DNA from 2 places in the Lacrimispora brassicae genome. Region 2 is predicted to be linked to the other one. Evidence: predicted binding sites of a transcription regulator. Region 2 holds the regulator's gene; the other holds the start of a gene.
The links. The regulator HrcA, encoded in region 2, represses chaperone genes, less so after heat shock. The targets are predictions, from matches to a motif close to TGTTAGCACTCNNNNNNNNNGAGTGCTAACA.

Region 1 (7,333 bases), on a different contig from region 2:
TGAATAGGTCGGAACTAACAGTACATCATCAAAAGTAATGCCTTCGCCAATAATTGTACCCATTAATTTTTCCTCTCCTTCTTTATTTTTTTATTAATATCACTAATAAGCCTTTTGGCTTATTAGTTACATAGTTTAACAAATTTTGCAAGGGTTGTCAACGGACATTTTCCTGTTTCATTCCGTCCTGGGTGGACAGTAAAAGAAACCAGGCGGTCTTTTACAAAACCGCCTGGTTTCTTATTCTTTTATACTTCTTTTACAACCTTACGGGGAGCTGTCATCCTCATACATTGAAGCAGCTTATCGTTAGGCTCAAATATAATCTTGGTGGTCTCAGCACCGGACTGGCTGATCAGGGTATAGGTCTTTGCTCCCGGTGCATGGGAAGAAAAATCCAGTACCTTCATATTCTTTGTTTCCCGGTCCCTGGCCTCTGTGGAGCCGGTGGGGGCAACGATCTGTATCCCTTCCATAGAGCCTTCCCAGGCTTTCTTTCTCTTGCTTCTGCCGTAGATCCGGTCAATGGAAAGATTGTTGGTCACATACAGATATTCAAATTCCACCTCACTGTTGCGGAATACAAAGTATGTACCCCCTACGGCGGCAAGAAGGATGATCACTCCAAAGATTCCGAAAACCGGAGACATGGAGAGGAAAAATGCGATCACGCACAGGATTCCCATCGCAATTTTTATCAACATGGTATAGGCTGGAGACTTTCGCTTCACAAGCCATTCTGCATACATTTCATTCATAACGATTTGGGTCCTTTCTTTTCCGCTTTACTGGCCCGGGTTTTCGAGGCATAGAGGGATCCCTGGAAGGGGGAGCCACTGCTGCCCGGCTTTTCGGGAAGGGGGGAGCATGTCCTTTTTTATTGGGTGGGAAGGGATGGGTTTGGTATGAGGGGAGTCCGCAGTGCAGCGAGTAAAGCCTGTGGCTTTACTCGCTCACGAGCGTTCGCCCGATGAAACGGAACATGAAAAATTTTTCTTATGTGCGAGCACAACGAAAAATTTTTCATGCTCCGTTTCGCACTGCTCATCACTTTCGTGAATGTTACATCATATCCATTCCGCCTGGGGTTGGCATTGCGGGGGTTTTTTCTTTAATATTAGCAACAACGGACTCAGTTGTCAATAAGGTAGATGCAACACTGGTTGCATTTTGAAGGGCGCTTCTGGTAACCTTTGTGGGATCCAGGATGCCGGCTTCTACCATGTCCACATATTCTTCCTTATATGCGTCAAATCCGGTTCCTACCTTGGACTCTTTTACCTTGTTGATGATGACGCTTCCTTCAAGGCCTGCATTGGCTACAATGTGGAATAACGGAGCTCCAAGAGCCTTTAAGATGATCTTTCCTCCCGTTCTTTCATCGCCTTCTAACCGGCTTACAAGGTCTTCGATCTCAGTGATTGCATGAACGTAAGCAGAACCGCCGCCTGCGATAACACCTTCCTCAACGGCTGCTCTTGCAGCGGATAAAGCATCTTCCATACGAAGCTTTGCTTCCTTCATCTCGGTTTCTGTTGCAGCACCTACACGGATCACTGCTACGCCGCCGGATAATTTCGCAAGTCTTTCCTGTAATTTTTCTCTGTCAAAATCAGAAGTAGTCTCTTCGATCTGGCTCTTGATCTGGCCGATTCTTGCAGTAATTGCTTCCTTATTGCCGCAGCCGTCTACGATCACGGTATTTTCCTTCTGAACTTTAACGGATTTTGCACGTCCTAAGAGATCAAGGGTTGCATTCTTAAGCTCATATCCTAATTCTTCGGAAATTACGGTACCGCCTGTTAATACGGCAATATCCTGTAACATCTCTTTTCTTCTGTCGCCATAGCCCGGAGCCTTCACACCGATTACATTGAAGGTTCCTCTTAATTTATTAACGATTAAGGTTGTTAAAGCCTCGCCTTCCACATCCTCAGCGATGATGAGAAGTCTTGCGCCGGACTGAACTACCTGCTCTAATAAAGGAAGGATCTCCTGAATGTTTGAAATCTTCTTATCAGTAATAAGAATGTATGGATCATCTAAATTTGCTTCCATCTTTTCCATGTCGGTGCACATATAAGCAGAGATATAACCTCTGTCAAACTGCATACCTTCCACCAGATCCAGTTCTGTCTTCATGGTCTTGGATTCTTCAATGGTAATAACGCCGTTGTTGGAAACCTTCTCCATAGCGTCTGCTACCATCTCGCCCACTTCATCATCTGATGCGGAAATAGCAGCAACTCTTGCGATGGATGCCTTGCCCTTGATCGGCTCGCTCATCTTTGCAATTGCTTCTACTGCTGCTTCTGTAGCTTTTTTCATACCCTTTCTTAAAACGATAGGGTTTGCACCTGCTGCCAGGTTCTTCATTCCTTCATTGATCATAGCCTGAGCTAAAACAGTTGCTGTAGTAGTACCGTCACCGGCTACGTCATTGGTCTTTGTGGCAACCTCTTTTACAAGCTGAGCACCCATGTTTTCAAAGGCATCCTCCAGCTCGATCTCCTTTGCAATGGTAACACCATCGTTTGTGATCAAAGGTGAGCCAAAAGATTTATCCAGTACAACGTTTCTTCCCTTGGGGCCTAATGTTACACGAACGGTATCTGCTAACTGATTAACTCCGGACTCCAGTGCTTTTCTGGCATCAACGCCATATTTGATCTGTTTTGCCATGATTCATTCCTCCAGTTTTCTTCATAAAATGAAAATACGTATTATCTAAAATCAGACTTTATGATTTCGCTATTGCTTTTTTAATTATTCGATCACTGCTAAAATATCATTCTGCTTCACGATTACATATTTCGTATCGTCTTCTCCGGTCTCTATCTCTGTTCCTGAATATTTTGAGAAGATTACTTTATCGCCCACCTTAACCTGCATGGTAACTTCCTTGCCGTCTACCAGACCGCCAGGTCCTACTGCGATGACTTCCGCCTGCTGCGGCTTTTCTTTTGCCTGCCCCGGCAGAACAATACCGGACTTTGTTGTCTCCTCTGCAACCAATGGTTTTAACACAACTTTGTCAAATAATGGTACTAATTTCATTGCAATTCCTCCTCATAGCTTTCTGCTTATTATTTCTTTCTTTTGGCCTTCCGAAAGAAGTTTTATTTTATTCACATACTAAGTTATATCACTCATTATTAGCACTGTCAATAGTTGAGTGCTAACTTTATATTTTTTTTACATTTTTTCCATATTTGTGGGATTTTTTCCTTTACCTACATAGTTTATAGAAATTTTCTTATTATATACCTTTATTTTTTTCTATGAACGTATTACAATAACAGAGAATGAGAGCCTTACAGGCGTACCATTGTGCCCAAAAGCATAGGCCGGGAAAAAAAACGCCGTGCAGGCGTACCGTTATGCCCAAAATTCATGGGCAGTAATTATAAAAATGCCTTGCAAGCATAACGTTATGTCCAGAATATATGGGCGGTAATAAGGAAAGGAGTGTTTCAAATGGCAAAAAAAAGTAATGGGTTTGGGAAATTCGTGGCACTGGCCACTATCGCTGGCGTTGTAGCCGCCGGTATCTCTTATTTTACGAAATACAAATCCTTCCATAAGGAACTGGAAGAAAATTTCCACGATTTTGAAGATGAGGGGAATGACGACATTTCCAAGATTGACAGCACGATGAACCGCAACTATGTTTCCTTACATGCCAATAAGGATGAATTTAAGATCGCTGCTTCTGATATGGCAGACGCTGCCAAGGATGCGGTGAGTGCGGCAAGAAATCTGGTAAAGGATGCAGCAAGCATTGTCTCCGATACGGCAAAGGAAGCAGCTAATGCTATGGCATTTACCGCAAAGGACATGTTTGAATCCGCAAAAGATCAGACAGATACGTTTTTAGATGACGAAGAAGATAGGGAAGACGGCGGCTTGGATTACGCTGCCGGAGCTGCAGACCGTCTGGCGGAAAAAGCCGAAGACACAGCAGATTCTTTAAAAGAAACAGCAGAAACGGCTGCTGAGGCAGCAAAAGAAGCGGCAATGGATGGGATTGAGGCGGCAAAGGAAGCTGCGCAATCTGCCGGAGAGGCGATTAAGGATCTGGCCGATGAAACCACTACCATTGTGGAAGAGGAAATGGATTAAAATATTTTAGCAGAATATTGGAAAAGCCACTGGAAAGCAATGCTCTGCAGTGGCTTCTTTTACAGGTTATTTTTATATAGGATAAGGAAGACCGTTGCTCTGATTCTTCCTCCTAATCTCCTCACATCATCTTAAAAACTGCGAATCACCACTTCATTCAGGCGCTTTAGAATCTCACAAGCCAGCCGTACGCCGTTCTGATAGTCCTCATAGGACGAAATTCCGTAATGGGTATGAGCATACCGTACCGGTATTCCGATCACAATTGTAGGCACCCCCTGATTGGACAAATGAATGGCCGCCCCGTTGGTTGCGCCGGCCCGGCGGACTGCCTCCTGTACCGGAATCCCAAGCTCTTTGCACAAGTTCAGGGCATACCCCTGAAAACGTGGATTGGTAATCATCCGGGCATCAATATGCCGGAGCATCGGTCCCCGCTTAATGGCTGTCTGTACCTCATAAGCTGCCACGCAGGTATCATCCGCCGGACAGCCTTCAAATACAATTGCGATATCCGGCTTAATCTGCCTGCTGGTCAGACTGGCGCCGCGGACACCTACTTCCTCCTGGGAAGCAAATCCCCCGATCACATCCACATCCAGCTCCGTTCCTTCCAGCTCCTGCAAGGTGCTTATAATAGAAGCACAGCCCAACCGGCAGTCAAAGCTCTTGCCTATCATCAGATCGTGTTTTTCCTGGTATTCAAAGGTTACATCCGGTGCAATCGGCGCTCCGATCCGGATATGAAATTTTTCAATCGCTTCTTCCTGTGATACGGCTCCGATATCCACGGTGATATCCCGGATATCTAAAGGTGCATTCCGCTGGGCCTCAGTCATATAGTGAGGCGGTGTGCTGGCGGTAATCCCCGGTATATACTCCCCGTCTGCAGTTCTCACCCAGACCCGGTGTGCCGGAATATTGCTGGTTATCCAACCTCCTAAAGGTATCATCTGCAGAGTTCCGTCCGGGCGGATTGCCTGCACCATGAAACCTACCTCATCACTGTGAGCATCTAACTGGACTTTCATCCTTCCGCCCTTATTTTCCTTCCGGTATATGTAAAGATTACGCAGGCTGTCTTCCTCAAGTCTCCCCAGCCCATCTGCGTGTTTCCTGACTGTTTCCACCACCAGATCCTCAAATCCGGATACCCCATTGGCATCTGATATCGCTCCGATCATCTGCAACGTCTGGTTCTTATCCATTCCGCACTCTCCTTTGTCAAATATACTATAGTTTTACTGTCTTCAGCTCCTCAATCAGATCCACGACATAATCTGCAGTCGTCTGAATCATCTCTTCCCCCCATTCTACCGTTGCCGTATTGGGATGATCCGGTCCGATCCAGCCATTGTCCGTCACTTCAGGTGTGGAACGCAAAATTTCAAACTCTACTCCTTTGAAGCGAATGGAGCGGAAACCGGTAGCCACCAGATTCTCATTGATATTTTCCAGTTCCAGGGGACCGCCGATTTCTGAAACATCAACCAGAGCCGGATCCACAGCCATAACGCCTGCAGTTTCCTCTCCGCCGCCATGACCGCCCTTCCAGGCCGGATTCATATCCCATGCCATCAGCCACCAGTTTAACATCACAACCATGGCTCCTTTTTTCCGAAAGTCCAGTCCAACCCGTTCAATCACCTTAATATTTCCGCCGTGACCGTTAAGTACAAGAATCCTTCTGGCTCCGTGACGGTACAGGTTGTCAATCACCTGATACAAAAATTGATACAGCACCTCTATGTCAATATTCACAGTGCCCGGATAATCCTCCAGCGACTGGCAGGCTCCATAAGGGATGGTAGGCGCAATCAGAATATCATTTTTTGCTTCGATCAGTTCCAAAATCCGATTCGGTACCATGGTATCCGTTCCTAAAGGCAGATGTCTGCCGTGACACTCAATGCTTCCTATGGATACCAGCACCATATCATTTTCTTTAAAATACTGCTCTGCTTTGGGCCAGGTTAAATTTGCTAATCTCATCTTATCGTCTCCTGAATTTCAACATATTTGATTTCTAAATAAATCAAGAGGATATGCTTACATATCCATTTGATTCACTGATTCAAGGTTAAAAGATGATTTTCTTTCAACCTTATAAACATCAGAAAGCAGGCAGAGTACCGCATGGTATGCAGCACCCACCTGTTCTTTTATCCGTGTGTTTCCACAACATTATTTTGCTACTTTTACCTGATCTAACTTATGGTATCCAATGGGATCTATAACAAAGTTCTCTACTTGTGCACTGGCACCTGCCGTGATAGAGCTATAGTAAATGGGGGCATTGTTGCCGATTTCTTTTAGCTTAACCGCCAGATCCTCATAGGCCTTCAAACGAACCTTTTCATCTGCACTGCTTCTTCCGGTTTCAATCAGCTTGTCAACTTCCGGATCATTGATAAAGGAACGGTTCCCTGCTGATCCCTGCTGACTGGAATGCTCCAGAGAATAATAGGTATAATCTGCATCGGTGGTTGATGTCACCCATCCAAAGTAGCCCATGTCATGCTCTCCCGCCGAAGTACGGGAGATAAAGCTTCCGAATTCCATTACCTCTACATTGCAGGTGATGCCGACATCCTGAAGCATAGCCTGGATTGCCTGACAGATCTCAACCCGGGCCTGATTATCATTTACCCAGATGCTGGTGGTAAATCCATTGGGATAACCGGCTTCTGCCAGTAATTCTTTTGCTTTTTCCGGATTATATTCATAGGCACCGGGACTGTGGTAGCCAAATACCAATGGAGCGATGATCGCATCCGCAGGCTGACCGGCGCCGCAGGCAATGGTATCAATCAGCGTCTGGCGGTCTATGGCATAGTTAAGTGCCTCTCTGACTTTTGCATTGTCAAATGGTACCTTATTCATATTCATTGAGATATAGTAACAAGACAGTGACGGTGCCTCAAACAGCGTCAGCTTAGGATTTTCATCAATCTTTGCCATATCATTTGGCAGGATATCATAGGCCAGATCGACTTCACCTGTTTCCAGTGCAATCGTTCTCTGGGATGCCTCAGGAATAACGCGCATTACCAGATTCCTGGTTGCTGCCGGAGTTCCCCAATATCCGTCAAATGCTTCCAGCCGGGCAGAATCTCCCTGTTTCCACTCAGCAAATTTGTAGGGACCGGAACCAATGGGATGAAGCTTAAATCCCTCTTCATCCTGCTCTATTGCTTTCTTTGGAACAATT
Region 2 (7,333 bases):
CTTCCCCTGCGCCGTTCATGGCTTCGTCAAATTTACGAAGCGCGTCTTTTTGAGCCTCGTTCATCCGCTCCGGTACTGAAACCACCAGCGTAACGAAATGGTCACCCCGGATGGCCCGGTTTCGTAAGGAAGGAACTCCCTTTCCCTTTAAGCGCACCTTGGTATCGGTCTGGGTTCCCGCCTTCACCTCGTATTCCACGTCCCCATCCACAGTCTTGATCCGGATGGTTCCGCCTAAGGCAGCATTTACAAAAGAAATGGGGACCGTTGAGAAAATACTGGTATCCTGGCGTTTGAAAATCGGATGATTGGATACCACAGCCTCTACGAGCAAATCGCCTCTCTCTCCGCCATTGGTTCCCGGCTCTCCCGCACCTGCAAGGCGCACAGACTGTCCGTTGTCAATACCCCCGGGAATGGTGACTTTGAATTTCTTTCTCTTTGTAATATATCCGCTTCCGTAGCAATCCGGACATTTATCCTTAACGATCTTCCCGCTGCCTCCGCAATCCGGACAAGTCTGAACATTCTGTATCTGGCCGAAAAAGGATTGCTGGGTATACATGATCTTTCCTTTTCCATTACACTTTGAACATGTAATCGGTGAGGTCCCTGCTTTCGCACCGCTTCCGTGACAGGAAGAACACTCTTCCTTAAAGTTCATCTCAATCTCTTTTTCACAACCAAAAATCGCATCCTCAAAGGTGATGCGGATGCTGGTTCTGACATTGGCTCCCCTGGATGGCCCATTGTAACTTGCGCTGCTTCTTCGTCCTCCGCCAAAGATATCTCCGAAAATATCTCCGAAAATATCTCCCATGTCCGCTCCGTTGAAATCAAAGCCGCCAAAACCGCCTGCTCCCCCGCTTCCGTCAAAAGCAGCGGAACCGAACTGGTCATACTGACGTCTCTTATCAGGATCGCTAAGGACACTGTATGCCTCGGAAGCCTGCTTGAACTTCTCAGCAGCCGCAGTATCTCCGGGATTTGTGTCAGGATGGTATTTTTTTGCTAATGCCCTGTAAGCCTTCTTAATGGCTGCGTCATCCGCATCCTTTGGAATGCCCAGGGTTTCATAATAATCTTTTTTACTCTCTGCCATCTTAGGTCTACCTTTCATGTTTCAATCCGCATTCTGCATTCATATATGAGCACAGGATGACACAGCAACTACACTTAAAGACTCCGGAAAAAGTGCTGTATCGCTACAACACTTTTCCCAAAGTCCTGTCAACCGACCAGACTAGTTTACACCTCTTTGTAATCTCCGTCAACTACATCGCTGTCCTGATAGGCCGTGTTTTCTGCTCCCATGTCAGGGCCAGCTCCCTGTTCTCCTGCCTGAGACTGAGCCTGCTCATAAACCTTTGCAAACAGGGCCTGTGCGCTGTTCATCAGTCTTTCTCTGCCGGCCTTGATGTCTTCAATCTGGGCATCGGTCATCTCATCAATAGGAGCTCTGTTAATCGCTTCTTTTAATGCAGTTAAGTCTGCTTCCACAGTTGCCTTATCGTTTGCATCGATCTTGTCTCCTACTTCCTGCAGAGCCTTCTCTGTCTGGAATACCATGGAGTCCGCATCGTTTCTTGCGTCAATGCCTTCCTTGCGCTTCTTATCCTGAGCCTCATACTCGGCTGCTTCCTTCACTGCCTTATCAATATCAGAGTCAGACATGTTGGAACCTGATGTAATGGTAATATGCTGTTCTTTGCCTGTTCCAAGATCCTTAGCGGAAACATTTACGATACCGTTGGCGTCGATATCGAAAGTAACCTCAATCTGAGGAACTCCTCTTCTTGCCGGCGGAATTCCATCCAGGCGGAACTGGCCTAAGGTCTTGTTATCTCTTGCAAACTGTCTCTCACCCTGTACCACGTGGATATCAACCGCTGTCTGGTTGTCTGCCGCTGTGGAGAAGATCTGGCTCTTCTTTGTTGGGATGGTAGTATTTCTCTCGATCAGTCTGGTGGCTACTCCGCCCATGGTCTCAATGGATAAGGAAAGTGGAGTAACATCAAGAAGAAGGATATCGCCTGCACCTGCATCGCCTGCAAGCTTTCCGCCCTGGATGCTGGCACCGATGGCAACACATTCATCTGGGTTTAAGGACTTGGAAGGCTCTTTGCCTGTAATCTGTTTTACTTTCTCCTGAGCGGACAGCATACGGGTAGAACCGCCCACTAACAATACTTTTCCTAATTCTGCGGAAGTAATACCTGCATCCCTTAAGGCGTTCTGTACCGGAATTGCAGTTCGCTCAATGAGATCGGCTGTGAGTTCATCAAATTTTGCTCTGGTCAGGTTCATATCCAGATGCTTCGGACCTTCTGAAGTAGCGGTAATAAACGGCAGGTTGATGTTGGTGGTGGTAGAAGAGGATAATTCCTTCTTTGCCTTTTCAGCCGCCTCTCTTAATCTCTGCATAGCCATCTTGTCACCGGATAAATCAACGCCCTCTGCCTTCTTAAATTCATCCACCATCCACTGGGTGATGCGGTTATCAAAATCATCACCGCCCAGACGGGTATCGCCGTTTGTGGAAAGAACTTCGATGACGCCGTCGCCGATTTCAATGATGGAAACGTCGAAGGTACCGCCGCCTAAGTCATATACCATAATCTTCTGCTCTTTTTCATTGTCAAGTCCATAAGCCAGAGCTGCTGCCGTTGGCTCGTTGATGATACGTTTTACGTCAAGGCCTGCGATCTTACCTGCATCCTTGGTGGCCTGACGCTGAGCATCGTTAAAATATGCCGGTACCGTAATAACTGCTTCGGTTACCTTTTCTCCTAAATAAGCCTCTGCATCTGCCTTTAATTTCTGAAGTATCATGGCAGAAATTTCCTGAGGGCTGTAATTTTTTCCGTCAACGGTTACCTTGTAGTCTGTACCAATATGTCTTTTGATAGAAGAGATCGTGCGGTCGGCGTTCGTTACTGCCTGACGCTTTGCCGGCTCGCCTACAAGTCTCTCTCCGTTCTTAGTAAATGCAACAACGGAAGGTGTAGTTCTTACGCCCTCGCTGTTGGGAATTACAACCGGTTTGCCACCTTCCATAACGGCCACGCAGCTATTTGTCGTTCCTAAGTCAATACCAATGATCTTGCCCATAGTTTTTTCCTCCTATTAAATAAACCAAATGTAAATGATTACCAATTTCCTGCCCCTGCTTTCTGGCAGGGCCGCCCCTTTTTACCGGGCGTAAAGTAATACCCATAGGGTACTTCATGTTTCCTGATTTTATATAACTAATTAGCCACCTGCACCATGGAATGTCTTACCACAGTGTCACGGTAGGTATAACCCTTCTGAAGCTCCTGGGAAACCTCATTCTCGCCCAGTGACTCATCTTCAATGTGCATGACCGCATTATGGAAATTAGGGTCAAAGGTTTTACCCACTGCTTCAATGGGTTTCACCCCGGCCTCTTCCAGTGTTTTCATAAGCTGTTTGTATATCTTATCCATGCCGTCTGCAAACGGAGCTGTTCTCTCTTCATCGGAAATGGCTGCAAGGCCTCTTTCAAAATTGTCAACCACCGGAAGGATCCTTTCCACAATATCCTTTGCCCCGATTTCAAACATAGCTGTTTTTTCCTTCTCCGTTCTCTTGCGGTAATTATCAAATTCAGCCATGTTCCTTTGAAGGCGGTCCGTCAGTTCCTCTATTTTTTCATCCCTTGGGTCTTTTTTTTCCTTCTTTTTTCCGAAAAAACCCTTTTTCCCTGATTCTTCCGCAGAACCCGCCTCTGCCGTTTCTTCCTCTGAAACGTTTTCCTCATTACCGCCCGTCTTTTGGGACATACTGGTATACCCGCAGGGTGTTTCCTGGGTTCCGTCGTCTGCGCAGGCTTCTGCGCCTTCTATTTCTTTTTCAGTGAAAGCAGCATCTTCTGTATGAACAGCCTCATCTGCCAGCCTTTCATCTGTTTTCACATCTTCCATGCTCAATGCTCTACCCTTTACCTTTCATCTTTTTTCAAAATAGCATCCAACTGCGTCATAAGATTTCGCAATGTGCTGAGTACCTTTTGATAATCCATCCGTTTCGGACCTATGATTCCAATGGTACCCCTCAAGCCTTCGCCCAGCTCATAATTGGCGGTTACAATGCTGCAGTCCTTCATTGCTTTTACTGGAGCTTCAGCACCAATATATACCTGGATTCCGGATCCGCTCTCGGAACTGTTCATATCATCGATCAGTCCCTGCAAAAGGTCCTTTTGTTCCAGCGTGCCGATAAGCTTACTGGCACTTTCTCCATCGCTTAATTCCGGATACTTGAAAATGTTCGTGGCCCCGCTGGTATAAACCTGAAGGTCTTCATCATCGCCCCGGATGGCGGTGGCCACCTCAGTCAGCACCCGGTCCACCACATCACAGTGGGGTCCTGCCTGAATCTTCAGCCTGCTGATCACTTCAAGATTAATCTCTTCTATGGCCAGCCCGTTAAGGGCATTGTTAAGAAGAATGTTAAGATTTAAAAGTCCTTCATCATTTAATTCCGTGTGAATGGGAATCATGGTATTCTTAATGATATTGCCCTCCACCACGATCACCACAAGAAGCTTCTCTTCATCAACCTTGGAAAGCTGGATAAACTTTAGTTTGTTCTGGTGAAACTGGGGTGCGCTGATCATTGCCGCGTAATTGGTATTCTGCGCAAGAAGCTTTGCCATCTGCTTCAGCAAAAGCTCTACACGGTCCACCCGCTTTAACATCATATCTTTGATCTCAGTGACTTCATCTTCCTTTTCCTGCATGATCTGGTCCACATAAAAGCGGTATCCTCTGTCAGAAGGGATCCTTCCCGCAGAGGTGTGAGGCTGCATAATGTATCCCAGCTCCTCCAGATCAGACATCTCATTTCGGATAGTGGCAGAACTTAAGTTCAAATCCGTGTACTTTGATATGGTACGGGAACCAACCGGTTCTCCGGTTTCCAGATAAGTTTTAATGATGGCTTTTAGTATGGTTATTTTCCGCTCATCCAACTGATCCTTGTCGTTCAAACTGCCCCACTTCCTTTCTGAGTTTTTTGTTAGCACTCAACGTTTAGGAGTGCTAATACCTTCTTTTCATAATATATTCTTTTTTTCTACTTTTGTCAATACATTCCCATAAAATTTTTTGGTTAAGTTTTTATGACCTGTTTATACATTTTTTCTTATTTTTCTATTAATTATTACAAAGCTGTTGACATTTTTTTCTTGACATTTAACACTTTTGTAATATAATGGTAACTAAGACACCATAACAATGCGATTGCAAGGTAAGATTGAGAGGAAAATATCTTTCAATCTTGTGTTTGTAAACAGTGTGCCCGCTTCACCGGGCGTCAGCTGGATATGCAGGCATCTCACCTTGATTCATTTGGAGGTAAATTATGAATAGCTTTTCAGGGAAAAAAAGTATCACCGTATTCCTGACACTTCTTTATATCCTGCTGTTATCTACGACTACGCTGGCAGCCGAAACCACGGAAAAAGACCAAACGGTAAATCAAGTACAGTCCGAAAGCGCTGGAACAGATCACCAAACCACACAGACCGGCACCGAAAATCAGGGGGCAGCGGCCAATACGGAGACCCTCTCTGAAGAAGTCGGACCCGGCATCAAGAAAAAATCAGCAGAACCGGTAAAACCCGAGAAGCCCGCAACACCAGTTTATGAAAAAGGAGAATCCCTGGGGGTTTTCACTGCCACAGCATACTGCCCCGAAAGCTCCGGCAAACAGTGCCTGACCTATTCCGGCACCGTCCCCCAGCCTCAGCATACCATATCTGCGGATATCACCCTCCTTCCTCTTGGAACTAAGGTCATGATCGACGGTATCGTTTATACCGTTGAGGATATCGGAAGCAGTGTAAAAGGGAATAAAGTAGATATTTTCTTTGCAACCCGCAGAGAAGCCCTGGATTTTGGAAGACAGACAAAAGAATTATTTGCAGTCATTGAACGGTAAAAAACGTCCCCATGATGCCGCAAAGCAGTGAATTACCTCACTGTTTTGCGGCGTTTTTTTATCTTTACCTTGACAAAACTGGAAAAATGTGTAAAATGATTACTTGTACCTCATTTATTACGAAACTGTTACATATAATTATAAATATATTAAATTATATTACAGTTCGTAAAAAAGAAAGGAAGTATTTGTAATATGCAAAAAACAAGCAAAATTCACTGGTTCCTGGGAACCTTACTAATGATGGCATTTTTCCTGATAAGTACGTTTCACGCTTTTGCCGCCCAAACGGCGGGTATTATTGACAATGCGGATGAAAGCAGCGTCAGAGGCTGGGCTATTAACAGCGCTGATCCCGGCTCTGTGGCAGAAGTAAAGGTTGTCATTACCAACCAGGCTAACGGGCAGGTGGTGGCGGAGCTTACCGCCACTGCCAACAAATACCGGGAGGATCTGGTATCTCACGGAACCGGAAATTATGGCTTTGAAATACCGGTTTCATGGAATTCTTACGGTGACGGTACCTACCTGGTAGAGGCCTATGAAGCGGGCCAGAAGCTTTCAGGCTCCAGACTCTATCCTGTGGGCGATCTTGCCGCTGCAAATCTCCAGAACAACAGTTCCAACCTCCGCTCTCTTGGAGTATTCAGAACCACAGCCTACTGCCCCTGCCGCAAGTGCTCAGGAGGCTGGGGAGGCCGTACCAGCACAGGGACCATTGCTGCCGCTAACCATACCATTTCTGTTGATCCAAGAGTCATTCCCTATGGAAGCCGCATCATGATCGGAGGCGTCGTCTATACGGCGGAGGACTGCGGAGGCGGAGTCAAGGGAAACCACATTGATATTTTCTTCAACACCCATGGAGAAACCCGCTCCTATGGCTCCAGGAATGTGGAAGTATATCTCATTCAATAATGCAAAACCCCATCAAAAAGCCCGGTGAATTTTTATTTTTCACCGGGCCTTATATTATATCATTTAGAGCCAAGCGGCCCAGCCCCGTATTTTTCCGTCTTTACTGTAATCTCTTTTATCATACGCATCAATTCCAGCGCACTTCGGAACCCCACATATTCTTTTGATGTCAGCTTCCCCATCACTCTTCCCTGCATACTGGCGTTCTGGCGATGTTCGATTTTGACAATCAGAGTCTCTTTTGCCAGAATTGACCGGGAGCTTAGAGCCTTGCTATCCTGTAACTGAATTTTTACCTTTACCGGCATTTGACTTTTTCCCTTGGTTCTGTATGCATATTGTTCCAACATTTTTTTATTAAGAAACCTTGGTTCAGTGGATGACTGGGGAGTGCCGATCCAGTCGCATATTTCATCTAATTTAAAAATTAAATCTCCTGCACCGGAAAACC

Region 1: the regulator HrcA is predicted to act here: its motif matches at 3,154-3,184, upstream of ACYVD3_RS20935 (co-chaperone GroES).

The regions. Positions count from the first base shown of each region.
Region 1 is NZ_BRYH01000046.1:59,811-67,143, forward strand. Features, by position in the region: gene guaB (IMP dehydrogenase) at 1-63, opposite strand, end outside; gene ACYVD3_RS20925 (DUF6106 family protein) at 249-758, opposite strand; gene groL (chaperonin GroEL) at 1,063-2,682, opposite strand; gene ACYVD3_RS20935 (co-chaperone GroES) at 2,767-3,057, opposite strand; gene ACYVD3_RS20940 (hypothetical protein) at 3,478-4,122, shown strand; gene ACYVD3_RS20945 (M42 family metallopeptidase) at 4,254-5,330, opposite strand; gene ACYVD3_RS20950 (creatininase family protein) at 5,356-6,114, opposite strand; gene ACYVD3_RS20955 (ABC transporter substrate-binding protein) at 6,307-7,333, opposite strand, start outside.
Region 2 is NZ_BRYH01000023.1:271,345-278,677, forward strand. Features, by position in the region: gene dnaJ (molecular chaperone DnaJ) at 1-1,102, opposite strand, end outside; gene dnaK (molecular chaperone DnaK) at 1,249-3,111, opposite strand; gene grpE (nucleotide exchange factor GrpE) at 3,249-3,944, opposite strand; gene hrcA (heat-inducible transcriptional repressor HrcA) at 3,962-5,011, opposite strand; gene ACYVD3_RS11585 (3D domain-containing protein) at 5,386-5,964, shown strand; gene ACYVD3_RS11590 (3D domain-containing protein) at 6,160-6,882, shown strand; gene ACYVD3_RS11595 (hypothetical protein) at 6,942-7,333, opposite strand, start outside.